One region of the Streptomyces sp. RK9 genome, then DNA from elsewhere that is predicted to be linked to it. Evidence: riboswitches for the same ligand, from Rfam matches in the RefSeq annotation. Region 1 holds a riboswitch; each other region holds the start of a gene.
The links. A riboswitch is a leader RNA that binds a small molecule or an ion and turns the genes downstream of it on or off. The one in region 1 is predicted to bind cobalamin.
Positions count from the first base shown of each region.

Region 2: it holds a riboswitch for cobalamin, as region 1 does, so the genes downstream of both, AB6L24_RS08545 (ABC transporter substrate-binding protein) here and AB6L24_RS39140 (CbtB-domain containing protein) in region 1, are expected to answer to the same signal.
Region 3: it holds a riboswitch for cobalamin, as region 1 does, so the genes downstream of both, AB6L24_RS03410 (prenyltransferase/squalene oxidase repeat-containing protein) here and AB6L24_RS39140 (CbtB-domain containing protein) in region 1, are expected to answer to the same signal.
Region 4: it holds a riboswitch for cobalamin, as region 1 does, so the genes downstream of both, metE (5-methyltetrahydropteroyltriglutamate--homocysteine S-methyltransferase) here and AB6L24_RS39140 (CbtB-domain containing protein) in region 1, are expected to answer to the same signal.

Region 1 covers NZ_CP173705.1:376,430-383,719, reverse strand. Annotated here, with positions in the region: gene AB6L24_RS39165 (alkaline phosphatase family protein) at 1-964, shown strand, start outside; gene AB6L24_RS39160 (HAD-IIA family hydrolase) at 1,044-1,823, shown strand; gene AB6L24_RS39155 (hypothetical protein) at 2,040-2,585, shown strand; gene AB6L24_RS39150 (class F sortase) at 2,647-3,273, shown strand; gene AB6L24_RS39145 (CbtA family protein) at 3,277-4,272, opposite strand; gene AB6L24_RS39140 (CbtB-domain containing protein) at 4,290-4,517, opposite strand; cobalamin riboswitch at 4,551-4,702, opposite strand; gene AB6L24_RS39135 (ANTAR domain-containing protein) at 5,052-5,825, opposite strand; gene AB6L24_RS39130 (glycoside hydrolase family 6 protein) at 6,036-7,025, shown strand; gene AB6L24_RS39125 (galactose oxidase-like domain-containing protein) at 7,074-7,290, opposite strand, start outside.
Region 2 covers NZ_CP173703.1:2,158,445-2,165,734, forward strand. Annotated here, with positions in the region: gene AB6L24_RS08525 (asparaginase) at 1-86, shown strand, start outside; gene AB6L24_RS08530 (haloacid dehalogenase-like hydrolase) at 180-1,334, opposite strand; gene AB6L24_RS08535 (helix-turn-helix domain-containing protein) at 1,510-2,421, shown strand; gene AB6L24_RS08540 (VOC family protein) at 2,418-2,891, shown strand; cobalamin riboswitch at 2,905-3,092, shown strand; gene AB6L24_RS08545 (ABC transporter substrate-binding protein) at 3,150-4,193, shown strand; gene AB6L24_RS08550 (FecCD family ABC transporter permease) at 4,190-5,233, shown strand; gene AB6L24_RS08555 (ABC transporter ATP-binding protein) at 5,302-6,114, shown strand; gene AB6L24_RS08560 (MmcQ/YjbR family DNA-binding protein) at 6,194-6,643, shown strand; gene AB6L24_RS08565 (DUF6355 family natural product biosynthesis protein) at 6,836-7,126, shown strand.
Region 3 covers NZ_CP173703.1:804,145-811,434, forward strand. Annotated here, with positions in the region: gene AB6L24_RS03410 (prenyltransferase/squalene oxidase repeat-containing protein) at 1-2,663, opposite strand, end outside; cobalamin riboswitch at 2,898-3,046, opposite strand; cobalamin riboswitch at 3,111-3,186, shown strand; gene AB6L24_RS03415 (hypothetical protein) at 3,324-4,742, shown strand; gene AB6L24_RS03420 (FABP family protein) at 4,798-5,346, opposite strand; gene AB6L24_RS03425 (hypothetical protein) at 5,432-6,259, opposite strand; gene AB6L24_RS03430 (hypothetical protein) at 6,601-7,290, shown strand, end outside.
Region 4 covers NZ_CP173703.1:4,629,497-4,636,786, forward strand. Annotated here, with positions in the region: gene AB6L24_RS19025 (GlxA family transcriptional regulator) at 1-71, shown strand, start outside; gene cpt (chloramphenicol phosphotransferase CPT) at 61-597, opposite strand; gene AB6L24_RS19035 (NUDIX hydrolase) at 650-1,120, opposite strand; gene metE (5-methyltetrahydropteroyltriglutamate--homocysteine S-methyltransferase) at 1,242-3,560, opposite strand; cobalamin riboswitch at 3,721-3,939, opposite strand; gene aceA (isocitrate lyase) at 4,050-5,336, opposite strand; gene AB6L24_RS19050 (short-chain fatty acyl-CoA regulator family protein) at 5,716-7,134, shown strand; gene AB6L24_RS19055 (short-chain fatty acyl-CoA regulator family protein) at 7,139-7,290, opposite strand, start outside.

The sequences.
Region 1 (7,290 bases):
CGTGTTCGTCCAGCTCGACAACATCGACCACGCCGGGCACAGCAGCGGCGCCGCCAGCCAGGCGTACCTGGACGCCATCCGCACCGCCGACGGCCAGGTCGGCCAGATGGTCGCCGCCGTGCAGGGCCGCGCCTCGTACGCCGACGAGGACTGGCTGATCATGATCACCGCCGACCACGGGCACACCGACGCGGGCGGGCACGGCGGCTCCAGCTGGGCCGAGCGGCAGACGTTCCTGATCGCGCGCGGCGGCGGGGCGAGCCCCGGGTCGGTGCGGCACGACGTGCGGATGCCCGACGTCGCCGTCAGCGCGCTCGCGCACCTCGGCGTCGCCGTCGACCCGGCCTGGGGCCTGGACGGCCGCGCCTTCCAGCAGCCGTCGCCGGACGACTTCGACGCGCTGCGGGCGACCCTGAAGCCGCCCGTCGACGAGACCGGCGTCGGCGCGGGCGTCATCGGCTTCACGCACACCCCGCCGAGCGGCTGGTCCGTCGACAACTCCCGGATGGGCGGAGGCGGCATGACCGAGTGGCGCGGCTGGTCCTTCACGACGGACGAGTTCTGGACCAAGACCCAGCGCGACCAGCAACGCGAACTCAACATCCGCGCCCGGAACGTCTTCGCCGTCGCCGACGGCGACGAGTGGTCCGACAAGTCCGTCACCGGAACCTTCGACTCCACGCTCATCAGTCCCGCGTACGAGGTGCGGGGCGGGGCCGCCGCCACCCTCACGTACACGACCTTCTACCGTCACGAGGCGCCGCAGCAGGGCCAGGTGCTCGTCTCCTACGACGGCGGGACGCCCGTCGTCGTGAAGACGTACGCCGCCGACACCCCCTCCGTCGTCGAGTCGCTGCGGCTCCAGGTCCCCGCGGGCGCGCGGACCGCGCAGGTCCGGTTCCGCTACACCGGAGGCAACAACTGGTTCTGGGTGATCGACGGGGTGAAGATCAGCGCATCGTGATTAGGCTGGGGGCGTCGGCACACTGTCGTCCCGGCGCCCCCAGCAGCATCAGTTCGCGCAGACCGCAGGAGTGCACCCCATGGCAGAGCGCAAGCCCATCGAATCGTGGCTCACCGACATGGACGGCGTGCTCATCCACGAAGGCGTGCCGATCCCCGGCGCCGACGCGTTCATCAAGAAGCTGCGCGACTCGGGCAAGCCGTTCCTGGTCCTCACCAACAACTCCATCTACACCGCCCGTGACCTCCAGGCCCGGCTCAACCGCATGGGCCTCGACGTCCCCGTGGACAACATCTGGACCTCCGCGCTCGCCACCGCCAAGTTCCTCGACGACCAGCGTCCCGGCGGCACCGCGTACGTCATCGGCGAGGCCGGTCTCACCACCGCCCTGCACGACATCGGGTACGTCCTCACCGACCACGCCCCCGACTACGTGGTCCTCGGCGAGACCCGGACGTACTCGTTCGAGGCCATGACCAAGGCCGTCCGGCTCATCAACGGCGGCGCCCGCTTCATCTGCACCAACCCGGACGAGACCGGGCCCTCCACGGAGGGGCCGCTGCCCGCCACCGGGGCCGTCGCCGCGCTCATCACCAAGGCCACCGGCAAGCAGCCGTACTTCGCCGGCAAGCCGAATCCCCTGATGATGCGGACGGGGCTGAACGCGATCGGGGCGCACTCGGAGACGAGCGCGATGATCGGGGACCGCATGGACACGGATGTCCTTGCCGGACTGGAGGCCGGGATGGAGACCTTCCTCGTCCTCACCGGGCTGACGTCCCGTGCCGACATCGACCGGCACCCGTTCCGCCCGTCGAACGTGGTCGACTCGATCGCCGACCTGGTCGACAGGGTCTAGAGAGCCCCGTGAGGGGCGCGGGGAACTGCGCGACCAGCCACAGCGAGGCCGCAGACGCATCTGCCGGGTACTCCGCAGACGCGTCTGCGGCTTTTCGCGCGCTGAGCGCGCAGTTCCCCGCGCCCCTTACGGGGCGCACCTCGCCGCCCCGGACGGGTGTGTCGGGGATGCGCGGGCCCCGGGAGGGCGGGAACCTGCTGGTACAGGAGGTTCACGATGGGTATATGTTCGCTCGCCGTGCGTGGCGCCGGCGCCGCCGTCCTCATCGCCGTATGGGCGCCCCCGCCAGCAACCGCCCATGATCAGGACGAGGTGAAGGCCCAGGTCACCCCGGCGAACGCCACCCCGGGCGCCCGGGTCGACGTGCGGGTGAAGGGGTGCGGCGGCACCACCGGAGCGGCGGGCTCTGGCGCGTTCACGCGGGACGCGGAGCTGACAGGGCGGGACGGCAAGCAGAACACGCTGTCCGGGACGACCCGCATCCGCAAGGGCGTCTCCGGCACGTACGAGATCACCGTCACCTGTGACGGACACCCGCACCAAGGCGTCGGCACCGTCCAGGTGGCGGGCGCCGGAACAGGGCAGACCCCCACCGCCCCGGTCCGCGCCGGAGGCGGCGGCACCGCCTCCCTCACCTCGGCCGCGGCGGAGGCCGACGAGGCAGGCCCCGGCACCCGGCACGCGGTCGTCGGCCTGGTCCTCGCGGGCGTGGCGGCCGTCGCCGTGGCGCTGCGCAGCGTCCGTCGCCGCCACCCGGAGTGACACCGTGACGGGCCCGGACCCGGAGGCCGGCCCGCACCCGCCCGGGACGAGCCGACTCGTCATGGGCGTGGCCTGGGCGTTCCTGCTCGTCGGCCTGTGGCTGTGGGGCAACGAGATCACCGATGTGCGCGGCGGCCTCTCCGACCCGACGACGGGCGACGTGGCCGCCGTCGGCCGCCCCGCCGGGGTCGACCTGCCGCCCGCGCACGAGCCGCTCGCCGCCGCCCGCCCGCAGCGCGTCGACGTGCCGGGCCTCGGCGTCCGCGCCCCCGTCGTGGCCCGCGGCCTGGACGCGGACGGCGCCATCGACCCGCCGCCGTTCGCGCAGCCGGGGGCCGTGGGCTGGTACGGGGGCGGGGTGCGCCCCGGCGCCCGCGGCACGTCCCTGTTCGTCGGGCACGTCGACACCGAGTCCAAGCCCGCCGTCTTCTACCACCTCAGCACCCTGCGCCCCGGCGAGAAGGTGCGCGTGACCAGGGACGACGGTTCGGTCGCCGAGTTCACGGTGGACGACGTGCAGGTCCTCGGCCGCGACGACTTCAGCGCGCGCACGGCCTACGGCCCCCGTGAGGAGGGCCGGGCCGAACTGCGCCTGATCACCTGCGGCGGCACCTTCGACCGCGCGAGCCGCACCTACTCGGCCAACGTGGTCGTGTCCGCCTACCTCACGGGGGCCGCGAAGCCGTAGCGGCTAGCTCGCCGGCGCGGCCGAGCCGTAGCCCGCCGCACCGGCCGTGACCGGCTCCTTCGTCCGCAGGGCACGCAGCCCGAGGCCGCCGAACACCCCCGCGAACACCGCCCAGAGCAGCACGTGCGACGCCAGGGACAGCATCCGGAAGTCCCACAGCAGGGTCGCGCTGACCGGGACCGGATCGGGGTTGTCGGGCAGCGCCCAGAGCAGCGCGAGGACCGCCACCGCCGTCACGGCGACCGCACACTGCCGCACCGGTACGGGGCGCGCGGCGAGGCGTACGTACACCTGCCACACCAGGAACATGCCGAGCACGCCGATCACGACGGCGCCGAGCCACATCTCCTGCCGGTCGCCCACCGTGCCCGCGTCGCCGACCCCGGGCGGGGCCGCCGGATAGCGCAGCGCGGGGAACAGCGAGACGGCGCAGAACGCGGCCGCGCAGAACGCGAGGGCGCGCGGCCACGGGTTGCCCCGCGGATCACGCCGGTGCACGAGCGCGTACGCGACGGCGAAGAGCACGCCGATCGCGAGCCCCGCCACGACCAGGGCGATCACCAGGCCCGCGTGCTGCGTGGAGCGCGAGAACAGCTCCTCGTGGTGCTGGACGGCGCCGCCCGCGGGCTCGTGCTCGTGCGAACGGGCCTCCTCGGCGCGGATCGCCTTGTCCATCAGGGGTTCGGCGAGCAGCAGCGAGAACAGGCCCGCGGCGAGCCCGCCGAGCGCTCCAGCGACCATCCCGCGACCGAGCAGCGGCAGCACGGGGGAGCCGCCGGTCCGGGCGGGAGCGGCAGCGGTGCGGGAGGTGCCGGCGGCCTCGGGGGTCGCGGACGCCTCAGCGGTCTCGGGCGACTTGGGGGATTCGCCCGGCGGACCGGGAGAGAGGTCGGAGTCGGAGGAGGAGTCGGAGGAGGGATCGGGGGCGGAGTCGGGGGAGGGGGCGGAGGAAGTGCGGGGAGCGGTGGGGGAGTTCGGGGAATTCGGGGACGTCGGCATGGTGCGCGCGGCCCCGATCAGTGGCAGGGGGCACCGAAGAGGTGCCTGCCGTCGTGGGCGAACTCGTGCAGGTAGTCGCCGGTCGCCGAGATCAGCGAGCCGTTGTCCATGAAGACGGCGTAGAGGGCGATCAGTGCGACGATCGCCGCGGCCGCCGCGATCAGCCAGTCGCGGGTCTCGATCGTCGCGGACTGTATCGCAGCCGTGTCGCTGTGTGGTGCGCTGTGCGCAGACGTGACGGACATGCCGGTGAGCCTCCTTCTGGGGTTTCCACGCCCCAAAGCAGGAGGACGACGGGTCAGTTCCTGACTTCCCGCGCGCGAGTGAGCGGTGACTCGCGCGGGGTGACAGTGGCGGGACCGTCCCGGATTCGCACCGGGTTCCTGGCAACCGTCGCCTCGATGTATGGACTTGTCGCCCGGAGAGTCCCAGGTGGTCATGGACACTGTCAACCAGTCCTCGCGCCCCTGACGTGCGGACTCGTGCGCACGGCGCGCACCCCGGCGCGCGGCGAGTGCGAACACAACCTGGCCCGGCCAACGACCCGCTCCCCCCGGAGCCGTCGACCGGGCTGGTCCTCGACCGCGCGCGCTCGAGCTGCGGGAGAAACCCGGCGCCGGCACGGGAGGCCTTGGATGGTCCCAACTGCGTGGGAGGTCCCGACGGTGTGGAAAAGGCAACTCCGGCCGGGGGCTTGGGCCTTAGCACTGACTCTAGAACGGAAGACGGCCGTGGCCTAGAGGGGTTTTGACGCCAAGTCCACAGCGCGCTCCGGAGGGTCACGGGTCCTCGTCGAGCAGGGTCGCGTCGTCCAGGGAGCCTTCGATCACCATGCCGGCGACCACGTCCATCACGAGCCGCTCCCGGCGCGCGTGCCGCCGCAGCGCCTCGAACGCCACGTCCAGACCGGTCCGCCAGCGCTCGGCCAGTATCCCCTTGGCCTGCTCGATGCGGATGCGGCTGGTCAGGGCGGATTGCAGCTGCCGGGAGAGGTCGCGGTACTCGGCGTACGCGCGGTGGTTGTGCAACCCGACCCCGGCGGCGTCGGCGAGCGCCTGCGCGAGCGCCAACGCGCTGTCCTCTTCGCCTTCTTGCGGACGGACGTGGGGCCGGTTCCCGTTCGGTGTCCGTGCCACGAAGACGTTGAGCGCGCCGAGCACCCGCTTGCGGGCCCGCAGCGGCACCGCGAACGTGTCGCCCACGCCCCGCGCCCGGGCCCGCTCGGTGAAGCCGGGCCAGCGGGCGAGCGCGTCGGCCGAGGTGACCCGGACGTGCGGCACGGGGGAGCCGGTGCCGTAGGACTCCAGGCAGGGGCCGTCCGACGCCTGCGCCTCCAGGAGGTCCTTGGCGAGATCACCGCCCTTGTCGCTGACGGCGAGGCGCACGGCGCTGTCGCCGTCGGCGTACATCACCCCGACGGCGAGCACCCCGAGGAGTTCCGCGCAGTGCTGGCAGACGCGGCGCAGGTGGGCCTCCGCGTCGAAGTCGTCGGCGGCAGTGTCGGCGGCCTCCACCAGGGCCTGCGCGAGCCTGCGCGCGGAGGTGCGGTCCATGACCCTCCCCTTCTCGCCCGCCCCCCACGGCCCCTCGCCTACCCCGCTTCGGCGGGCTGTAACAGGTCTCCTACAGGTGGGTCGCCGAGGCGGCCGGGCCTCGTGGGCCGCACCCAGTTATGTCAGGATTGAGCACCGGACTGTGCACCCTAGGGGGAGTGGATGTACCGCAAAATCACAGGTCGCGCGCGGGGCTACGCGGCCAGGGGGGTGTCGGTGACAGTGGCGCTCGCGGGGGCCGCGCTGCTGCTTTCCGGGTGCTCGTCGGACGGTGACGGCAAGGACGAGGAGGGCTCCGGCAGCGGCGTCAGCCAACAGCCCAAGGGCAAGGACCCGTTCTGGGTGAACCCCGAGGGGAACGCCGCCAAGCAGGTCGCCGCGTACGACAAGGACGGCAAGAAGGACGACGCCGAGCAGATCCGCAAGATCGCCGAGCAGCCCGTCGGCGAGTGGATCGGTCCGGAGAAGCCCGAGGAGGAGGCCCAGGGGTACACGGAGGCCGCCGAGAAGGCCGACCGGGACGCCCTCCTCGTCCTCTACAACATCCCGCACCGCGACTGCGGCCAGTTCTCCAAGGGCGGCGCCGCCGACGGCAACGCCTACCGCGCCTGGATCGACGGCGTCGCCAAGGGCATCGGCGACCGGCACGCCACGGTCGTCCTGGAGCCGGATGCGGTCCTCCACATGGTCGACAAGTGCACGCCCGAGCAGTTCCACGAGGAGCGCTACGACCTCCTCAAGGGTGCCGTCACCAAGCTCAAGTCCCTGAAGAACACGAAGGTCTATCTCGACGCGGGCAACGCGGGGTGGTCGCAGCCGGACTCGCTGCACGATCCCCTGAAGCGGTCCGGGGTCGAGCAGGCCGACGGGTTCTCCGTGAACGTCTCCAACTTCCAGACCACGGAGGCCAGCAAGGCCTACGGCAAGACGCTGTCCTCGAAGGTCGGCGGCAAGCCGTTCATCATCGATACCAGCCGCAACGGCAACGGGCCGTACACCGGCAAGGGCAAGGACCCCTGGTGCAACCCGCCCGGGCGGGCGCTTGGCGAGGCGCCCACCACGAAGACGGGGGACGACCTGGTCGACGCCTATGTCTGGGTCAAGCGGCCCGGCGAGTCCGACGGGACGTGTCGCGGTGGCCCGCAGGCGGGGCAGTGGTTCCCGGAGTACGCGCTCGCCCTTGCGAAGGCCAGTAAGTAGGGCGCCCCGTAAGGGGCGCACCACCCCGCCCCGCGGACGGGGCTCGGCTCACGGCACGTGGACCCACTGGGCCTTGCTGGGCGTGCCCTCCTCGTCCGTCACGAAGAGCATGTACCAGCCGGACTCGACCAGGCTGCGGTTCTTCGGGACGGTGACCGTGACCCCCTTCGCGGTCTTCTTCATGTCGAGGGCGATGGACGTCTGGTCGATGTCCGTGACGTGGGTCGAGGCGGACGGCCGGATCAGACGGGCCTTCTTGATCGAC
Region 2 (7,290 bases), on a different replicon from region 1:
CCCGCCTGCTCCTGCACGCACTGCTGGCCGACGGCGCGGACCGGGCGGCGACGGCCGCGGCGTTCGAGCGGCTGCGGGCCGGATAGCCCGGGGCTGTTGGCGGCGGCCCCGGTCGCACGGGGGGAGCCCCTGGGTCGGCTGACCCAGGGGCTCCCGTTGTGCACAGCGGGCCGTTCCGCTCAGCCGATCTGCTCCGGCGTCACCGTCAGCCACCGCTTGTCCGCCGTCACGGGCTGCCCCAACTCCCGCTGCCGTGCCGCGTTCTTCCGCTTCATCCCGTCCAGCTGCTTCATGTAGCTGTCCTTGCGGTTCACCCACACGCGCACACCGCCGTTGCGCACGTCCGCCGAGTGGAACAGCATCGGGCCGTCGCTCACGGGGGTGTCCCCGGCGACGAGGACCGGCTTCTTCCACTCGTCGATGTACGTGGAGATGGCGGCGGGCTTGCCCTGGTACCAGGTCAGCGGCGCCCACAGGTTCGGCGTCAGCTCGTACTTGGCGAGCCGCGCCCGGTCCTTCGGGCCGAACCGGCCCTCGGCGATCTCCTTGCGGGAGCTGGTCACCCGCCCCGTCCTCGGGTCCTGGAGCTGCAGGCCGACACCGATGACGTTCTGCGGCCTCACGCCGTACCCGTACTTCGGGTCGGCGAGCACCATCCGCACCAGGTCCTCGCTGGCCGCGCTCACCACGTACACCTCGATGCCGTGCGCGCGCAGCGACTTGTACAGCTCCCGCATGCCGGGGAAGAACTCCGGCCGCTCCACCTCGGTCTTCGTGACCTTGCCGTGCTCGTCGTAGTACGTCGCCGGGATCGGCTTGTCGTACGCGAGGAGGTCGTCCACGTACCCCTTGAGCTTCTTCAGCGTGAAGCCGGAGAAGATCTGCGCCGCCCACGGGTAGCAGACCTGGTCGTCGACCTCGCAGAGCCGGTTGTAGTAGCTGTACAGGCTCTCCTTGTGCGTGGCCGTGTCCTTGAACGGGATGACCTTCAGGGACGGGGCCATCGACGCGCGGCTGAGGACGCCCTTCATCTCCAGGAACGGAAGGAGCGACTCCTCCAGGTCGTGGCGGTACGTCGTGTTGTCCGCGTCGAAGACGGCGTACGCGCCCTTGCCCTCGTTCTTCGCGATGACCTTGCCGAGCTTCGCCGCCACCGGCTTCGGCCAGTGCTTGAGGTCGGCCGCGGCGGCACGGGCGGCCGGGGTGGGCGCCTCGCCGTCCGCCGCCTTCGCGTCCGCCGCGCTCGGCCACAGCGCGCCGCCCGCGAACACCGCCGCCGCCAGCGCCCCCGCCGCTCCGACGACCGCCAGCCTGCCCCTTGCTCGAATTGCCATGGTTCCCGTTCCCTGAGAGCGCTGCGCCGACCCGTCCGGAGCGGCGCGCCATGCTACGAGGACCAGGTGCCCGATTCCCATGATCGAGGTCACCGTGCGTGCCGGGCATGGGACGGACGGACGCGGGTAGCCGCACCGGACGACAGGCCCGCCCGCGCCCGCGCACAATGGCTTCATGGGCCCCACGGCTACGGACACCGAGGTGAGGGACGGCGACACCGCCTCCCGCGAGTTCGTCCGGGCCGCGCCCCCGCCCGGCGGTGCGGTCGTGTCCGCCGTCGGCTACCGCAGCCAGGGGCAGCGCCCCGCCCTGCACCGCGGCCTGCCGTCCCCGTACCTCACGCTGATCTTCTCCCTCGACGGCCCCGTCACCACGGGCCGCACCCCGAGCCAGGCGACCGGACCCGACGCCGTCCGCACGGACATCGTCGTCGGCGGCCTCCACCAGAGCCCCGCCTACGTCGTCCAGCCCGAGCACGAAGCCGGCATCCAGCTCGCCGTGCACCCGCTCGCGGCCCGCGCGCTCCTCGGCCTGCCCGCCGCCGAGCTGGCCGGACAGCTCGTCACCGACGGCACCGACGTCCTCGGCCGGGTCGCCGCCGACGTCCGCGAACGCCTCTGCGAGCAGGACACCTGGAGCGACCGGTTCGCCTTCCTCAACGCCTACTTGGCCCGCCGCGCGGCCGACGCGGAGCACGCCGGGACGGTGCGGCCCGAGGTCGGCGAGGCCTGGGCCTGGCTCGCCCGGCACCGCGGCGCGGGCACCCTGCGCGGCCTGTCCGCGCACGTCGCCCTCAGCGAACGCCGCCTGTCGGCGCTGTTCCGCGCCGAGACCGGCGTCACCCCGAAGCAGGCCGCCCGCCTCATCCGCTTCCAGCACGCGAAGGCCGCCGTCGTCCGCGTGGTCGCCGCGGGCGCGCGCCCCGACCTCGCCCGGATCGCCGCCGACCGCGGGTACTACGACCACTCCCACCTCGTCCGGGACTTCCAGCAGTACACGGGCCTGAGCCCCAGCGCCTGGACGGCCGAGGAGTGCCGGAATATCCAAGCCGGGGGGCACGGGGGCGGCGAAGACTGGGACGCATGAACAGCAACGAGAACCCGCAGAACGCGCAGAGCACGCAAACCGGCCAGACCGGTCAAGCCACCGCGAACCGTCGCCCGGCCGACGTCTGGGCCACCTTCCAGGCCCAGGACGCCCCCGCCCTCATCGACTTCCTCGTCGGCACCGTCGGCTTCCTGCGCACCGCCGTGTACGAGGACGGCGGCCGCGTCGCCCACGCCCAGCTCGACTGGCCCGAGGGCGGCGGCGTCATGCTCGGCAGCCATGACCCGAAGTCCGCCGAGTGGTGCCTGCAGCCGGGCACGTTCGGCGCGTACGTCGTCACCGACCACGTCGACGACCTCTACCTCCGCCTCACCACCGCGGGCGTGAAGGTGATCCGCGAGATCGAGGACCAGCCGTACGGCAGCCGGGAGTTCGCGATCGCCGACCCCGAGGGCAACAAGTGGTCCTTCGGCACCTACCGCGGTGAGCCCCGCCCCGACCAGGGCTGATGTCGTACCGGAGTGATAGCTTGCGGACGCCAGTCGTACCCGCACCTGGGTCGGGGAATCCGGTGGGAATCCGGAACTGACGCGCAGCGGTGAGGGGGACGGGCGGGGCCAGCGGCCACTGGGAGTCCACGGACCCCCGGGAAGGCGGCCCCGCCCGGACGAACCCGAGTCCGAAGACCTGCTGGCACCGCCGTCCGCACGGGCGGCGGAGTTCGCAGACCAGGCTCCGCGCATGAGCCCTGAGACTCGGGAAGACGTGTGCCTTCGACCACGCGGCGCGCTCGCCGCACACCCCTCACCGCCCTGCTGGGTGCGGGCCTCCTCCTGCTGACCGCGTGCGGCGGCGCACCGACGAAGACGTCGGACAAGGCGCGCCCCGGCTACCCCGTCACCCTCACCACGTGCGGCGAGAAGACCAAGGTGCAGGCTCCGCCGAAGCGGGCCGTCTCCCTCGACCAGGGCTCCACCGAGATCCTGCTCTCCCTCGGCCTGGCCGACCGCATGGTGGGCACCGGCACCTGGACGGACCCCGTCCTGAAGGGCCTGGAGAAGGAGAACGCCAAGGTCCCGCGGCTCGCCGACCGCTACCCGTCGCTGGAGAAGGTCCTCGACGAGGAACCCGACTTCGTCAGCGCCTCGTTCCTCTACACCGTCGGCAAGGGCGGCGTCGCCGACCGCGCCAAGTTCACCGAACTCGGCGTCCCCGTCTACGTCTCGCCGACCGACTGCGCCGGCAAGGACAACGCCGGTGACGACGACGGCACCCGCACCAAGACCCTCACCATGGACACCGTGTACGGCGAGATCCGCGACCTCGCCCGCGTCTTCGACGTGCAGAAGCGCGGCGAGAAGCTGATCGCGGACCTCAAGTCCCGGGCCGCGAGGGCCGCCGGGTCCGTCGACGCCTCCGACACCACCCTCATGTACTGGTTCGCCAACTCCGAGGCCCCCTACATCGCGGGCTGCTGCGGCGCCCCCGGCGTCATCACCCGCGAACTCGGCGTGCAGAACGCCTTCGCCGACACCCGCGAGGAGTGGCCCCAGATCAACTGGGAGACCATCGCCGACCGCGACCCCGACGTCCTCGTCATCGGCGACCTCACCCGCAGGTCCCAGTCCGCCGAGTCCGCCCGCCAGAAGATCAAGTTCCTGGAGTCCAACCCGGCCACGAAGAACCTCACGGCCGTGAAGAAGAAGCGCTACGTCCTGCTCAGCGGCCAGGCCCTGAACCCGAGCATCCGCACCGTCGACGGCATCGAACAAGTCGCGGCGGCGCTGCGCGAGTTCGGCCTGGCGAAGTGAGGGGCGCCGCGGGCGGCCGGCTGCGCGTCGCGCTGCGCGGCGGACTCCTCGCCCTGGCCGGACTCGCGGTCCTGTTCCTCTCCGTCGCCGTGGCCGTCACCATCGGCCCCGCCGACATCTCCGTGCCCGACGTGTGGTCGGCCGTGGCGGCCCACCTCGGCTGGGGCGAGGCGGAGCTGACGCCGATCCGCGACGGCATCGTGTGGAACCTGCGGATGCCGCGCACGGTCCTCGCGGCGGTGTGCGGCGCGGGCCTCGCCGTGTGCGGGGCGGTGCTCCAGTCGCTCCTGCGCAACCCGCTCGCCGACCCGTTCGTGCTCGGTGTCTCCTCCGGGGCGTCCACGGGCGCCGTCGCCGTCGTGGTCCTCGGCGTCGGCGGGGGAGCGCTCACGGTGTCGGCGGGCGCGTTCATCGGCGCCGTCGTGTCGTTCGCGCTCGTCCTGCTGCTCAGCCACACCCTCGGCGACACCACGGACCGGGTGGTCCTCTCCGGGGTCGCCGCGATGCAGCTCTTCTCCGCGCTCACCTCCTTCGTCGTCCTCACCGCCGCCGACGCGGAGACCACCCGCGGCGTGCTGTTCTGGCTGCTCGGCTCGCTGAGCGGCGCGGCCTGGACGGACGTCTGGACGTGCGGCGCGGTGCTCGTCGTCGCGCTCACCGTGTGCCTGCTGCACGCCCGCACGCTGGACGCGTTCGCCTTCGGCCAGGACGCGGCGGCCACCCTCGGCGTCCACGTGGGCCGGGTGCGCGTGCTCCTCCTGTGCACCACGGCGCTCCTGACGGCGGCCCTGGTCAGCAGCGCCGGGGCGATCGGGTTCGTGGGCCTGGCGCTGCCGCACGCGGCCCGGGCGGTGGTGGGCGCGGGCCATCCGCGGCTGCTCCCGGTGACGGCGCTCGCGGGCGCGGTGTTCCTGATCTGGGTGGACACCCTCGCCCGCACGGTCCTCGACCCGCAGGAGGTCCCGGTGGGGGTGGTCACGTCACTGATCGGCGTACCGGCGTTCGTGGCGGTGCTGTACCGGACGCGGAGGAGCCGATGACGTACGAGAAGCCCGTGACGCGCGAGGATCCGACGGCGCACGAGAAGTCGACGGCGTACGAGAAGCCGATGACGTACGAGAATCCGGCACCCGCCGGACTCGCGGCGGCCCGGGTCGCGCACGAGGCCGGAGGCCGCCTCATCGTCGACGGCATCACCCTCGCCCCCCGGCCGGGCACCACCCTCGGCCTCATCGGCCCGAACGGCTCCGGCAAGTCCACGCTGCTGCGCCTCCTCGCGGGTGTCCTCGCGCCCGCGGCGGGGGTGGTCACGCTGGACGGCACGCCGCTGCCCCGGCTCGGCCGCAGACAGACGGCGCGCAGGCTCGCGGTGGTCGACCAGCACGCGACCACGCAGGTGGAGCTGACCGTGCGGGAGGTGGTGGCCCTCGGCCGCATCCCGCACCGCAGGCCGTGGTCGGGCACCACCCCCGCCGACGAGCGGGCCGTCCGGGACGCCCTGGACCGCACCTCCCTCACCGACCGGGCCGACCAGTCCTGGCACACCCTCTCCGGTGGCGAACGCCAACGCGCCCACATCGCCCGCGCCCTGGCCCAGGCCCCGCGCGAACTGCTCCTCGACGAGCCGACCAACCACCTGGACATCCAGCACCAGTTGGACCTCCTGAACCTGATCGCCTCGCTCCCCGTGACGACGGTGATCGCCCTGCACGACCTCAACCTGGCCGCCATGTTCTGCGACGAGATCCTGGTCCTGAGGGAGGGCAGGGCGTACGCGCACGGCACGCCCGCCGAGGTCGTCACGGAGGAGCTGATCGCGGAGGTGTACGGGGTGCGGGCGCGCGTGACGCCACCGGCGGACGCGCTGGACCACGTGTCGGTCCGCTTCCTGCGCACGCCACCGCGGCAGCCGGGTCCTTAGACTCGCCGGAAACCCGCGGCGAACTCACCGGAGAACCCGTCGCGAACCCACCGGAGACCCGCAGCCAGGGGGAGGGCCCATGACGAGCCAGAGGATCCCGGACGACGACGAGGTCCCCCTCGACGTCCTCACCCACCTGCGCGCCGTGTGCCTGAACCTCCCCGAGGCGCACGAGGAACCGGCCTGGATCGGCACCCGCTGGCGCATCCGCACCGCGACCTTCGCGCACGTCTACCTGACCGACTGGACCCGCTCGCACTCCCCGTCGGCGCGGGCCGTCGCGACCGAAGGGCTCACGACGACCCTCACGTTCCGCTCGGGCGGCGAGGAGTTCGAGGCGCTGACCAACGCGGGCGCCCCGTTCTTCCGCCAATCCTGGGGCCGCAACGTCGTGGGCATGCGCCTGGACGAGGACACCGACTGGGCCGAGGTGGCGGAACTCCTCACCGAGAGCTACCGCGTTCAGGCTCCGAAGCGGCTCGCGGCGCGGGTCGGCGGCCCACCCCCGGTGCCGGGTCCGACGGGGTAGAGGTGACGGGTCCCGCGGGGGTCAAACGGAGGAGATCCATCCGATCGGCGGAGGGGGGGAACGTTCTTCCAGGTGAACGGGGCGCCATTCGATCAACCGGGGCGCCGCGGGGCTGCGATCCTCGGGCCGAAAGCCGCCCCGGACCGCGCACGGTTCCGGGCCGAACCGACCCCCCTCACCAAGGAGTTCCCCGTGTCTGTCCGTCGCCTGGTGACCAGCGCCCTCGCCGCCACCGCTCTCGCGTTCACGTCCCTGGGCGCGGTGACCGTCACCGCGACCCCCGCGGCCGCCGACCCGTGCGGCTTCTACGAGACCTCCTCCGACGCCTTCTACAACCACTGCACGTCGGACGGCTCCCGTGTCGTCATCCACGTCAGGGTCTCCATGGCGCCCGACTACGAGCGCTGCGTCGGCCCCGGCAAGACGTGGCTCGGCTCGGCGAGCAAGATCCAGGGGGCGCACTACGTCAACCGCACCTGCTGACGGCCGGACTTCGGTGAGAAGGTGACGCTGCCGGCGGGCAGCGCCACCAGCGGCCCGGGCGCGCGCACCAGCGCGCACCCGGGCCGCCGCCGTTTCCCTCCGGGGCGGCTTCTACTGGTCTGTACCAATAAGTTACAGTCTGTGCCTGCGTGACCCACCCGAGT
Region 3 (7,290 bases), on a different replicon from region 1:
GCGACGACGAGGGTGCGCCAGCCCGCGAGGCACAGGACGACGGCGGCGAGGGCGAGGCCCGTCACCTGCGCGCCGGTCGAGGCGAGCGGTCCGGTCGGGGTGTCCCCCGCGGCGGAGCCGTCTCCTGGGCCGCCTCCGGGGGTGACGATGTCGACGTCGGTGCCGCCGTCGCCGGGAGCCCCCGAGGGTTCGTCCGACGACGCGCCCGGCGGCTGCGGCCGGGTCCCGTCCAGGTCGCGTACGAGCGTGCCGAACGAGGTGCCGATCGCGCCGCCGAGCGCCTGCGTCGAGGCGCGGACGTCGGAGCCGCGCTGCCCGCCGGCCGCCACGTTGAAGCCGCCGTCCCCGTTCTGCTGCTTGGCCAGGAACTTGCGGGCCTTCTTGATCTGGGTCGTGTACTTCGGGGCGTCCAGGGAGAGGCCCTGGACCGCGAGGGCCGCGGAGTTGACGGAGTCGCCGGACGCGCCGGGGAACCCACCGCTGCGGAGCTGCTGGGACGCGATCCACTTCAGGCCCTTGGTGACGGCCTTCTCGGAGCGGGTGTCACCGGCCAGGTCCAGAGCCATCGCGGCCATGGCGGTGGAGTCCACCTCGGAGTCACCGGTCGGCGGGATGAGGCTCGGCCAGGCGCCGGACGACTTCTGCAGGCTCCGCAGGTACGTGACGGGGGCCGCGGCCGCGCGCTTCTCGCCCGCGCGCAGCTGGGCGATGACGGCGAGGGACTGCGAGAACACCGAAGGGGCGTACCGGTAGGCGCCCTTGGCCGCGCAGCTGCGGTCGGCGCCCTGGCTCTTCTTCTTGCAGACGGCCTTGCCGAGTGCCGCGATCAGGTCGTGCCCGGCGAAGTCGCGCGGGTTCCTGCCGACGGCCTGGGCGAGCACGGCGACCTTGCCGATGGAGCCGCCGGCCGCGTGCGAGGTGCCCACGCCCGTCCAGTCGTTGACGGTGCGCCGCCCGGAGCTGGCGTCCTTGCCCTCCCCGTCGAGGAAGTCGACGATGCCGCGCAGCTTGTTGTTGTTCGTGCCCGTGGCCGCGAGGGCGTAGGCGCCGTCGATGGTCAGGCCGTAGTCGGCGAAGCCGGTCCCCGCGACGTTCTCGTAGTAGTGGCCCTTCTTCAGCCGGGAGCCCGCCGTGAGGTAGGCGGTGCCCTTCTTCAGGTCGGGGCCCTCACCGGCGCGCCACGGCGGCCGCACACCGGAGGTCGGCGGCTTCACCGGGTCCGGGTCGGAGGGGTCGGTGGGGTCGACGGGCGGCTTCGTCGGGTCGACGGGCGGCTTGGTCTGGTCGGGGCGCTTGGTGGTGAGCGACGCCAGGCTGGTGCGCGCGCCCGCGAGCGCGGCGGCCCAGGTCGGGAAGATCGCCGGGTCGGTGGCGCCCTCGTCGGAGCCGAAGCCGCCGGACTTCGTCTGCTGCCGCGACAGCCAGGACACGGCGGCGTCCGCGCGGACCGTGTCGCCGAGGAGCCGCATCGCCTGGGCGGACCTGCCGGTGGCGGTGACGTCCCCGGTGGTCACGCCCGGGTAGGCGGCGACGGCGCCGGTGGGCAGTTGGGCGCCGCGCAGGTTCTTGCGGGCCTTCGCGACGGCGTCGGCGTGGCCGCCCGCCTGCTGGAGGGCGATGGTCGCGTACGGGGTGGTGGCGGGGTCGCTGTAGGAGCAGGTGTCGCCGTCCCGCATCAGCGTCGGGCTGAAGCCGCCGTCCTTGCACTGGTGGGCGGCCACGCGCGCGACGGCGTCGGCGGGGATCTTCCGGCCCGCGCGGTGCAGCGCGAGCACGGCGAGGGCCTGGGTCTCCACGTCGCCGACACCGGGGAAGTCGCCCTTGGCGACGCAGTCGGCGGTGCCGCCCGCGGTGCACACGCTTCTGCCGAGGTCACGGGCCAGGTTGTGGCCGCCGAAGGAGTGCGGGTCGCCCTCGGTGCTCTCGGCGAGCAGCGCGAGCAGGGCCGCGCCCAGCGGGCTCGGGGCCTTGTCCGTGCCCTGCGGGTAGGCGAACTCCTCGGTGCGCGCCGCGAGGTAGGACTTCATCCGGTCGAGCGTGGTGCTGCGGCCCTTGGTGGCCGCGAGGGCGAGGGCGGTGTTCGCCGTCTGGTAGAGGTTGGCGTTCTCGGCGCCCTCGTCGCGGACGTGGTCGCCCTCGGTGAGCCGGCCCCGCAGCCAGGCGTCCGCGGCCTTCAGGTCGACCTTGCCGGGCTTGACGTCGGGCGGGTTGTCAGCGGGGTCGGTCTGGCCGCCCGCGCGCACCTGGGCGGGGGTGAACGTGGGGCCGCCGCTGGTGCCGTCGGGGTCGGTGGCGCCGAACACCCAGGCCTCGACGGAGCCGTTCTTCGACTTCTGGCTCATGGCGCCGAGCGGGCTGTAGGTCCAGTAGTCCTGGCCGGGCGGGGCGATCCAGTACGACCAGTACGCGGTGGCGGGCGGAGTGAGCCTGCACTTCTCCTGGCCCGGAGTCGGGTACTGCTTACCGGAGTTGAACCTCTTGTGGCCGAGGCGGCAGATGAACGCGGGCCCGTCGTGCTCGGTGCCCTCGGTGCTGAATCCGGCCTCGTGCAGCAGGTCGTAGCCGGTCGTCGGCGTCGCGTCGCAGCCGCGCACCACGCCGCCGCCCCAGTCGGCGAAGTCCACCGCGACGACCGCGCCCTTGGTGCGGGTGCAGGAGCTCATCGGATCGGCCGCGGCGGGAGTGGCCGGGCCGAGCAGCAGGACGCCGCCGCCCAGCGCTGTCGCGGCCGCGCACAACAGCGCGACGCCTCTCGTGCGTATGCTCCGGACCCGTCCGGTTCCCTGCCCCACCACTGCCCCCTGGGCATCGGCCGCGGCGGAATCCGCGTGGTGGCAGGCCCGGGGCCGGGGCCCGCGTGGAGAAACCGTCCGAACCACGCCGTAGTCCGCGACGGCGTCAATCGCTAGCCCTCAGTCCAGGTAATCCGGCTCGCCCGCCGGGCACTTGAGGTGCTCGGCGAACCTACGGTTGCGGGTCAGCGCCGGACTTCGACCGGCTTCCCCTGATGACTGAGCTTGGAATCGGCCGAATTAGAGCACAGTTGCGAATGCGGTGGCAAGGGTGTGCGGGTTCTGTGAGGTTCGAGTACCGTCCTGTGCTGCCGATCGGGGGAATCTGGTGCGAACCCAGAGCTGACGCGCAGCGGTGTGGACCGGCAGGGAGCCGGGCCGAGCCCGAATGCCCGAACGGCCAGCGTCAATGGACGTCGACCCCACGCGCTCGGGCGACGGCCGCGTGTCGTCCGGCTCGGGTCCACGCACAGGGGACCGGCCGCGGGGGGACGTGAGGCCGCCGCCCCCTCACCCCGGGAGCTCCCCGACATGACCTCGTCCCGTGCCGCCCGTCGCACCCTCCTCGCCGTACCCACCGCACTCGGCGCGGTGGGCGCCCTCGTCCTCACCGCGCTCCCCGCGGCCGCCACGGCCACCCCCGGCCAGATAGCCACGTCCAGGACGAACGGCGTGAGCTATCTCAGATCCCTGCAGGGCGCCGACGGTTCGTACGCCGGCGCGGGCCTCTCCAACGAGTGGGCGTTCTCCGCGTTCGCCTCGGCGGGCACGGCGGCCGCCGACGTCAGCCCCGGCGGCGACACCTCCAAGAACGCCCGCACCGTGTACCGCGCGCACCTCGCGGCGGCGGGCTGGCCGGGCACGTCGCCGGTCGTCACCGACTACGAACGCGGCATCATCAACGCCTACTCGGCGGGCATCGACCCGGCCCGCGTCTCGGCGAGCCGCAACCTGATCGCGGACACCTACGGGCACTGGCAGAACTCCGCGCCGGGCTACTGGGGTTCGCCGTCCAACTTCAACGGCACGGTCTTCGCCCTCATCTCGCTCGGCGGCGCCAAGACCCAGTCCGGCGCCAAGCGGGTGCCGCAGGCGCTGCTCGACAGGTCCGTCGCCACGGTGCGCGCCAACCAGCACAACGACGGCGGCTGGAACTTCGGCAAGGCCGAGGGCGACCCCGACGCGCTCGCCACGCCCGGCGACATCGACATGACCGGCGCCGCGATGGCCTCCCTGTGCGTGTCCGGGGTGCCCGCGACCGACCCCGCCATCACCAGGGCCCGGGCCTTCCTGAAGTCGAAGCTCATCAACAACTCCGGTGCCTTCGCCGCCCTGTTCGGCGCCAACACCGACTCCAACGGCTGGGCCGTCTCCGGCCTGAACGCGTGCGGCATCAACCCGCAGACCGGCGACTTCCTCACACCCGCGGGCAAGACCCCGGTGGACTTCCTCATCGCCCAGCAGTTCAAGCCGGCCGGCGGCTTCAAGTACCTGCCGACCGACACCACGCCGTCCGCGTACGCCTCCATCGACGGCCTGCGAGCCGTGGCCGGGGGCGGCTTCATGGCGGCCCCGCCGACCCCGACGACGGCGGGCGCGTCCCGCTGGGCCGCCACCTCCGACTTCACGCCGGGCACCGCGACCAGCCTGGCCCTGACCGTCGACGACGGCACGTCGCTCAAGGTCTGCTCCGTCGCCTTCACGCCGACCGCGAAGACCACCACGCTCGGCGCGGTCCTGGACGCGGCGTCCTCGTCGGCCACCCCGGCGGGCTGCGTCACGTCCGTCACCCCGGGCAGCGGCACCGGCACCATCACGGCCCTCAACGGCAAGGCCAACAGCGGCAGTTCGATCTGGAAGGCGAGCGTCGACGGCGCGGCGGCCGCGGTCGCCGCGCGCGACAAGGAGATCAAGCTCGGCGACACGATCTCCCTCCGCTACGGCAGCTGACGACGGCGGACCGCCGCGCCGGGCAGGCCGGTCCTGCCTGCCCGGCGCGCGCGTCCTATCGCTCGCGCTTCTCGCGTCGCAGCAGCGCCCGCAGATGGTGCTGCAACGGCTGTCCGACGGCCGCGAGGTCGTGGACGAACGTGAGTGTGCCGTCGGCCAGGGTGTAGCGGCGGCGGGTGGCGTCGACCTCCTTGGCGGTGGGGGTACGGGCCACTTCGTGGGTGCTGAGGTCGACGGCGCCGTCGGCCGCGTGGCCCACGGAGATCTCCGCGATGCCCGTCGGCTGGGTGATCAGAGCCTCCACCCTGCCGTCGGGCTGCAGCCGCCACCAGCCGCTCTCGCGCGCCGAGGGCCGCAGCGGCACGTCGTCGCCGTCGACGAGCCAGGCCCGCGCCTCGTAGCGGAGGAAGGGCCGCCCGTCGTGGCTGAAGGTGACCTCCTGCGCGTACGTGAAGTCGGCGTCGAGCGTCGGGTAGGTGCCCTGGCCCCGGCCGCGCCAGGTGCCGAGGAGCCCGAGGACCGGCGTGAGCAGCGCGTGCGGCGCGGGTGCCTCGTCGGCGCGGAGGCCGTCGGGGTAGGGGTTCTCCGGTACGGCGTCGAACACGGGGTGCGCTCCTGAGGTCGAGGGCGGGGTCGGGCCGGCCTGAACGTCGGGGCCGGGGCCGGGTGGAAGCCTAGAACGCCGCCGGCTACGCGGGCGCCCGCCCCGCCCCCGCCCGCCCGCCGTCCGCGAGGAAGTCCCGCACCGCCGCGACGAACGCGCCCCGCTCCTCGTCGAACCCGGTCCGCGGCCGCAGCCAGCGGTCCTCGGCGGCCAGGTGGTCCCAGGACACGGGGTTGCCCGCGACGGCGAGCAGCCGCCGCAGGTCGTCCTCCGTCAGGACGCCGCTCTCCACCGGCGCGCCGTCGTCCGCCAGGACGCCGCTCCCCCGGATCAGGTACTCCAGGAAGTCCAGGTCGTCGGGGCGCTCGTCCCCGTCGCGGTCGCCCCAGCGCTCCAGCATGTCGTGGGCGACGAACGCGCAGCCGTGGGCGTCGTCCTCGCACCACTCGGCGTTGCCCGGACACCAGCGTCGCTCCAGGGCGCGCAGCGCGGACCGCACGACGGCCCGCCGGGCGGCGTACCGCTCCATGCGCGCGCACCGCTCCCGCACCGCCTCCGCGTGCCGCACGACGCACTCGGGACCGAGCACCCGCAGCCCCGCACACGCCTCCGTCAGCGCCTCGCTCCTGGACCGCAGCACCTCCGCACGGGACCGCGCCTCTATCTCCCCGAGCCGCCACACCACGTCGGCGAAAGCGTCCGAGGCGCGCAGGAACACCGTCCAGGCCTCGCACCGCTGCGCCTCGAGCCGCAACTCCCGCTCCACGGCGGCCTGCGAGCCCACCGACTCCAGGGCGACGCGCCGCCCGAACACCGTCTGCCAGCGCGCCACCATGACGGCGGCGAGCGCCGCCACCCCCGAGAAGGCCGCTCCCAGCGCCGTGAGAGCCGTGTGCACATTCTGTACGCCCATGCCGCGCAGCCTGCCGTCCGGCCGCACCGCGCCCCGGCATATGACAGCAACAGCACGCACCTTGTGCCCATCGGGGCCCAAGGGTGTCGCCCCCTGTCCACGACCGACCGATCAGGGTGGGAGCACCGCACCCACCCTCCCGCCTTCCGCCCGGCCGCCGACCGTGCCTGACGTGAGGGGCATGGAGAGCCGGCACCAGCTCGCGCCGTCCCGGTCGCCGTCCTCGTACCCGCACGCCGAGGTCAGCCCGGCGCTGCTGCGCATGATGACGGCCTGGCACACGGGACGGACACCGCCGGGCCGGTTGCCGTACCGTCACAAGTCTGACGTAGCGTGTCGGCATGTCCACGCCGCCACCACCGCCCCCGCAGGGCTTCGGCCCAGCTCAGGCCCCCTACGGGCAGCAGCCCCCGCCGTCGCCGTACGCCCCGCCGCAGCACCCGGGACAGGCCCCGCCCCAGGGCCAGTACGCGCCCTGTCCTGCTGCGCCCGGGCCCGCGCCCTGGGGCGGGCAGTACGGCGGACCGCCACAGGGCGGGCGTCGCACCGGCAAGGTCCTCGGCATCGTCGGGGGCGTCGTGGGCGCCGTCATCGTGATCCTCGTCGCGCTCGCCTTGATCGGCAGCAGCACGGACGCCGGGTTCCCGGAGGCGAAGTACCGGCTGCGGATGCCGGGCACGCTGCTCAACGGGACCTACAAGCTCGCGCAGGACCTCTCCGACACGGCGGGCCGGAAGGTGGTCGAGGAGAACAAGAACCGCTCCAACGTCCGGGACCCGAAGGCGGTCGTCGGCCAGTTCAACGGCAGGGGCACGTTCTCACGGAACGCGCTCGTGGTCTCCGGGATGTACGGGCGCTTCAAGGATCCCGGCGAGGCGCGCAAGGACCTGATGGAGGGCTCGGCCGACGCGGACGGCGCCTCGGTCGCCGTCCCCGCGCGGGACATCACCCCCAAGGGCTCCGACCTCACCGTGCGCTGCCAGGTGCTCAAGTCGTCGCAGAACGGCGGGACGAGCAACGTCCCGCTGTGC
Region 4 (7,290 bases), on a different replicon from region 1:
CGCCGGAGCCCCCGGCGCCCACCGGAACACGGCACGCGCCCACCCGAAGCGAACCCGCGCCTAGGGCTTGACCCGCGCCGCGATGGCCCGCGCGCACGCCATCGACTCGGCGTGCCCGGTGTCCACCTCCACGTCGTACACCATGCCCCGGTGGACCGCGTCGGCCTGCGACGCTGCCATCCCGACGACGCGGTCCCCACGCGCGACCTCACGGTCCGCGGCGATCGCGCCGTCGCACCGCACGCCGACCCAGAGCACGGGCAGCTCGCCCAGCGCCTCCTGCCACCGCCGCTGCGACTCGGCACCGCTGAGGAACACCTCGTCGACGATGATCCGCGCCCCCGCACCGGCCATCGCGGCGAGCCCCGCGATCCAGGCCCCCTCCAGAGCCCGGAACTCCGGCCCGAGGACGACTTCACCGTCCGGGCCGAACTCGATCCCCGCGTCCGACGCCCGCATCGCCGCGGGCAGCGCGTCGACGAACGTGTCGACCCCGAAGGCCAGCCACGGCTCCGGCAGGACGGCCTGCAGACACCGCACGATCCCGGACTTCCCCGAGCTGGAACCACCATTGAGAACGATCACCTGGGTTTTCACGGCGCCACAGTAGGCACACGTCGACACCGCACCAAACGAATTCCACCGGCGGTCAGTGCTGGACGAGGCCCCCCACCGCGACCGGCGCCACATGCCCGGTCGGCGGCTCCGTCCGTGCCAGCGCGAGACCGACGTCGACCAGCGACGACCGCCGGAGGCGGGCGACCTCGGGGATCGGGGTCCAGCGTGACTCGGCGATCTCGCCGTCCGGCTCGGGGCGGAGGTGGCCGCCGGTGACGCGGCAGCGGTAGAAGACGCCGACGTTCTGGTGGTCGGGCAGGCCGGGCGCGCGGTCCGAGGCGGGGATCACCCGTGAGTCCACACCCAGGAGGCGTTCGACCACCGCGTCGCAGCCCGTCTCCTCGGCGACTTCCCGGATCACCGCGTCGAACGGGTCCTCCGCGTGCTCGACCCTGCCGCCCGGGAGCGTCCAGTTGGACACCCCGCTCGGCGACACGTGCCGGGCGAGAAGCACCCGGCCGTCCTCGACGCACACGGCGTACGCCGCGAGCCGGAAACTCATCCGATTCCTCCTGCTGGACGCCGATACGACGTCCGTACTCTGCCTGAGATCGGCCCTCGGCGGCGCGAGGGGGCGGGGCCGGACATCTGTGGGTGCTCCGGCCCCGCCGCCCGGATGGAGGTCAGGACTTGGGCAGTTCACCCCGGACCGTGCGCGCCGCCGCGACCAGGTTCTCCAGTGAGGCACGGGTCTCGGGCCAGCCGCGGGTCTTCAGGCCGCAGTCCGGGTTGACCCACAGGCGCTCGGCGGGGATGGCCTCAAGTCCCTTGCGGAGCAGGGCCGCGGCCTCGTCCGTGCCCGGCACGCGCGGGGAGTGGATGTCGTAGACACCGGGGCCCGCCTCGCGCGGGTAGCCGTGCTCGGCCAGTTCCCTGGCCACCTGCATGTGCGAGCGGGCCGCCTCCAGGCTGATGACGTCCGCGTCGAGGTCGTCGATGGCCTGGACGATGTCGCCGAACTCGGCGTAGCACATGTGGGTGTGGATCTGGGTGTCGGGCCGCACCCCGCTGGTGGTGAGGCGGAAGGACTCGGTGGCCCAGTCCAGATAGGCCGGGCGGTCGGCGGACCGCAGCGGCAGCGTCTCGCGCAGCGCGGGCTCGTCGACCTGGATGACCGAAGTGCCCGCCGCCTCCAGGTCGTTCACCTCGTCGCGCAGGGCGAGGGCGACCTGGCGGGCGGTGTCGCCGAGCGGCTGGTCGTCGCGGACGAAGGACCAGGCGAGCATGGTCACGGGCCCGGTGAGCATGCCCTTGACCGGGCGCTCCGTCAGGGAGTTGGCGTACGACGTCCAGCGCACCGTCATCGGCTCGGGCCGGGAGATGTCGCCGGCCAGGACCGGCGGGCGGACATAGCGGGTGCCGTACGACTGGACCCAGCCGTGCTGTGTGGCCAGGTAGCCGGTGAGCTGCTCGGCGAAGTACTGCACCATGTCGTTGCGTTCGGGCTCGCCGTGCACCAGGACGTCGATGCCGGTCTTCTCCTGGAAGGAGATGACCTCGCGGATCTCGTTCTCGATGCGCTGCTCGTACCCGGCGGTGTCGATGCGCCCCGCGCGCAGGTCGGCGCGGGCCGCGCGCAACTCCGTGGTCTGCGGGAACGAGCCGATGGTGGTCGTGGGAAGCAGCGGCAGGCCGAGGTGGGCGCGCTGGGCGGTCGCCCGCGCGGTGTACGGCTGCGAGCGACGGCCGTCGGCGTCGGTGACGGCCGCGGCCCTGGCCCGGACGGCCGGGTCGTGGGTGATCGCAGAACCGGCGCGCGAGGCCAGGTCGGCCCGGTTGGCGGCGAGTTCGGCGGCGATGGTGTCCGTACCCTGCGCGAGGCCCTTGGCCAGGGTGACGATCTCGCCGGTCTTCTGCTGGGCGAACGCGAGCCAGCGCAGGATCTGCGGGTCGATGTCGCGCTCGGCGGCGGCGTCGATCGGGACGTGCAGGAGGGAGCAGGAGGCGGCGACGTCGACCCGGTCGGCGAGGCCCAGGAGCGTCCCCAGGGTGGCCAGGGACTTCTCCAGGTCGTTGATCCAGATGTTGCGGCCGTTGACGACACCGGCGACGAGGCGCTTGCCGGGCAGGCCGCCCACTGAGGCGAGCGCGTCGAGGTTGGCGGCGGCCGCGTCCGTGAAGTCGAGGGCGAGCCCGTCGATCGGGGCCTTCGCCAGGACCGGCAGGGCGTCGCCGAGCCGGTCGAAGTAGGAGGCGACGAGCAGCTTCGGCCGGTCGGTGAGGGCGCCGAGGTCGCGGTAGGCGCGCTCGGCGGCGTTGAGGTCGGCCGGGGTGCGGTCCTGGACGAGGGCGGGCTCGTCGAGCTGCACCCATGCGGCGCCGGCCGCGCGCAGGTCGGCGATGACCTCCGCGTACACCGGAAGGAGCCGGTCCAGGAGGGTCAGCGGCTCGAAGTCCGCGGCGACGCCCGGGGCGGGCTTGGCGAGCAGCAGATACGTGACGGGGCCGACCAGGACCGGACGGGCGGCGAGGCCGAGCGCGAGGGCCTCCTTCAGCTCGGCGACCTGCTTGGTGGAGTCGGCGCTGAAGACGGTGTCGGGGCCGAGCTCCGGCACGAGGTAGTGGTAGTTGGTGTCGAACCACTTGGTCATCTCGAGCGGCGCCACGTCCTGGGTGCCGCGGGCCATGGCGAAGTAGCCGTCGAGGGCGTCGGCGTCGACGGCGGAGCGGTGCCGCTGAGGAACGGCGCCGACCATGACACTCGTGTCCAGGACGTGGTCGTAGTACGAGAAGTCGCCGGTCGGCACCTCGTGGACACCGGCCGCCGCGAGGCGCTGCCAGGTGGAGCGGCGCAGCTCCGTCGCGGTCTCCTTCAGGGCTTGTGCGGTGACGCGGCCCTTCCAGTACCCCTCGATCGCCTTCTTGAGTTCACGGCCTGCGCCCTGACGGGGGTAGCCGTACACGGTGGCCCGTGCTGCCGCGGCTGCGGACTTCGCTGTCACGGAAATCTCCTTCGCGAGATGACTCCTGAGAATCCCGGGACGGGACACGGACGCGAAGGGATGACGAACAGGACGGACCGCACACACGCCACTGGCACGGTGCTCCGCCTGTATGCACGCCGACCCGCCCACGAGGTCACCGGGATATCCGCACGCGATCGGTCACGTACGGGCAACGGGCAGGTCTTCGGACTCGCGGGCACGTCCGCCGAGGCGGACACCTACTGACCGTCGCTTCCCGGATCCGCGGCCGGATCCAGTGCTCATGACGGTGGTCGTTCCCACTCACCGCTGCGGGGCAGTCCCGGATTCCCACCGGGTTCCCTCTTACGACGCGCCTGCCTGGCGGACAGGGCGAACCAGCTGCACGCGTCAGATTAGAGGGTGGACGCGCTCCTGGGCAGCGGTGTTCACATTCCGGAACGTGAGATGAGACACGGGTCGGGGTCGTTTGGGCGCACGCCCGCACGGCCCCGACCTCGGCACGTCCTAGTGGAACTGCTCTTCTTCGGTGGAGCCGGAGAGCGCGGTGGTGGAGGAGGCCGGGTTGACCGCGGTGGACACCAGGTCGAAGTAGCCGGTGCCGACCTCGCGCTGGTGCTTGACGGCGGTGAAGCCGTGCTCCTGCGCGGCGAACTCCTTCTCCTGCAGGTCGACGTACGCGGTCATGCCGTGGTCGGCGTAGCCGCGGGCGAGGTCGAACATGCCGTGGTTGAGGGAGTGGAAACCGGCCAGGGTGATGAACTGGAACTTGTAGCCCATGGCGCCCAGTTCGCGCTGGAACTTGGCGATCTGGTCGTCGTCGAGCGCGGCCTTCCAGTTGAAGGAGGGCGAGCAGTTGTAGGCCAGCATCTGGTCGGGGTGCTCGGCGTGGAGGGCCTCCGCGAACTCGCGGGCCTGGGCGAGGTCGGGGGTGCCGGTCTCGACCCAGATGAGGTCGGCGTACGGGGCGTAGGCGAGGCCGCGCGCGATGACGGGGGCCATGCCGTTCCGGACCCGGTAGAAGCCCTCGGCGGTGCGCTCGCCGGTCACGAACTCGGCGTCGCGCTCGTCGACGTCGCTGGTGAGGAGGTTGGCGGCGAGCGCGTCGGTGCGGGCCACGATCAGGGTCGGCACATCGGCGATGTCGGCGGCGAGGCGGGCCGCGTTGAGGGTGCGGACGTGCTGGGCGGTGGGGACGAGGACCTTGCCGCCGAGGTGGCCGCACTTCTTCTCGGAGGCGAGCTGGTCCTCGTAGTGGATGCCGGCCGCGCCCGCCGCGATCATCGCCTTGGTCAGCTCGAAGGCGTTCAGGGGGCCGCCGAACCCGGCCTCGGCGTCGGCCACGATCGGGGCCAGCCAGTCCACGGCGGAGTCGCCCTCGCTGGTGGCGATCTGGTCGGCGCGCAGCAGCGCGTTGTTGATGCGGCGGACCACCTGCGGCACGGAGTTGGCCGGGTAGAGCGACTGGTCGGGGTAGGTGTGCCCGGCCTGGTTGGCGTCGGCGGCCACCTGCCAGCCGGACAGGTAGATCGCCTGCAGCCCCGCCTTGACCTGCTGCACCGCCTGGCCGCCGGTCAGCGCGCCGAGGGCGTGCACGTAGTCCAGCTCGTGCAGTTGGCGCCACAGCCGTTCGGCGCCGCGCCGGGCCAGGGTGTGCTCCTCGCGGACGCTGCCGGACAGCCGCACGACGTCCGCGGCGCTGTACGTGCGCTCGATCCCCTGCCACCGCGGGTCGGTCGCCCACCGCCGCGCGAGCTCCTCGGCCGTCGCCGTCGTCGTCCCTGCCTGTGCCATGACCGTCTCCCGGAGATTCGTGAACTGTGCGAACATCTGGCACTGAGTGCCTGAACAATCTGGGGTGCGGCCCACCGGATCCGTGCGTGGACAGGTGAGCAATGCTGCCGAGTCGGGCGGAAGGGCCGGGATCTCCGACGTCAGGGCTTGAGTTCGCGCCCCGGTTCCGCTCCGCCCGACGGAGTCCGGCGGGCCGCGGTTCGACTGTGGCATCGGCACTCAGTGCCAGCAAGCGAGGAGGCGTGCCAACTTCTGCGAATCTTCCGCAGCGGTTCTGCCAACTCTGTTAATGCTGGCGGGGCGAGTCTGCGTGACTACGATCGCGGGCGTGCCCGACAGGAAGGGAGCCTCGGATGAGTGAGTCGGACGGGAGCCACGAGTGAGCAAGACGTACGCGGGAGCGCGGCTGCGACGCCTGCGCGAGGAACGCCGCATGAGCCAGGCCGACCTGGCCAGGACCCTCGCCATCTCGCCGAGCTATCTGAACCAGATGGAGCACGACTCCCGCCCGCTCACGGTGCCCGTACTGCTGCGCCTGACCGAGGCGTTCGGCGTCGACCCGGGCTTCTTCTCCGAGCGCGACACCAGCAGGCTGGTGGCCGACCTGCGGGACGCCCTCACCGGAGAGGTCTCCACCGGCCAGGTGTCCGCGACCGACCTCTCCGACCTCGCCTCCCGCATGCCCGCCGTGGCCACGCTCCTGGTCGACCTCGGCCGCCGCAACCAGCGCCTCACCGAGCAGCTTGCCGAAGCCGCGGAGGGGCGGGGTCCCGGCCCGGTGGCGCAGCCGCGCTCCGCCCACGAGGAGATCCGCGAGTTCTTCTACCGGCGCCAGAACTACCTCCACGACATCGACCTGGCCGCCGAGCAGTTCGCGGCGGAGATAGGCATCCGCCCCGGCGAGGTCGTCCGCGTCCTCTCCAAGCGCCTCGCCGACCACCACGGCGTGCGCCTCGCCGCGGACTCCGACGAGCTCCTGCACCACTACGACCCCGCGGCCCGCGTCCTGCACCTCTCCGGCCGCCTCCGCCCCGGCCAGCAGGCGTTCCGCATGGCCACCCAGCTCGCGCTCCTGGAACACACCGACCAGGTCTCCGCCCTCGCCTCGGAGGACTTCGCGCCGGACTCCGCGGCCTGGCCGCTGGCCCGCATCGGCATCGCCAACTACTTCGCCGCCGCCCTGATCCTGCCCTACCGTCGCTTCCACGCCGCGGCCGAGGAGTTCCGCTACGACATCGAGCGGCTCTGCGACCACTTCGGCCTCGGCTACGAGACGATCTGCCACCGCCTCAGCACCCTCCAGCGGCCCCGGCTGCGCGGCGTCCCGTTCTCCTTCGTCCGGGTCGACCGCGCGGGCAACATGTCCAAGCGCCAGTCCGCCACCGCCTTCCACTTCTCCCGCGCGGGCGGCACCTGCCCGCTGTGGAACGTGTACGAGGCGTTCGCCGCGCCCGGCCGCATCCACGTCCAGGTCGCGGCCATGCCCGACGGTCAGCGCTACCTGTGGACCGCCCGCGCGCTCACCCGGCACCGCGGCGGCTGGGGCGAGCCCGGCAAGACCTTCGCCATCGGCCTCGGCTGCGAGATCCGCCACGCCTCCCGGGTCGTCTACTCCGACGGCCTCGACCTCGACAACACCTCGGCCGCCGTCCCCATCGGCATGGGCTGCCGCCTCTGCGAACGCACCGACTGCCCCCAACGGGCCGTGCCCCCGCTGGACCGCAGCCTCGCGATCGACGAGAACAGCAGCACCTTCGTGCCCTACCCGGTGGTGGGGGAGCGGCAGGGCAGGGCCTGACGGGTCAGGCGTCGCCCGACGTCACGACCGGATAGGGCACATACGTCCGGCGGTCCGGATCGACCGCGAGGCGCCCGCCGGCCGGGGGCCGGGCCCGCTGGGCGCAGTCGCGGCGCTCGCACAGGCGGCAGCCCAGGCCGATCGGGGTCGCCGCGC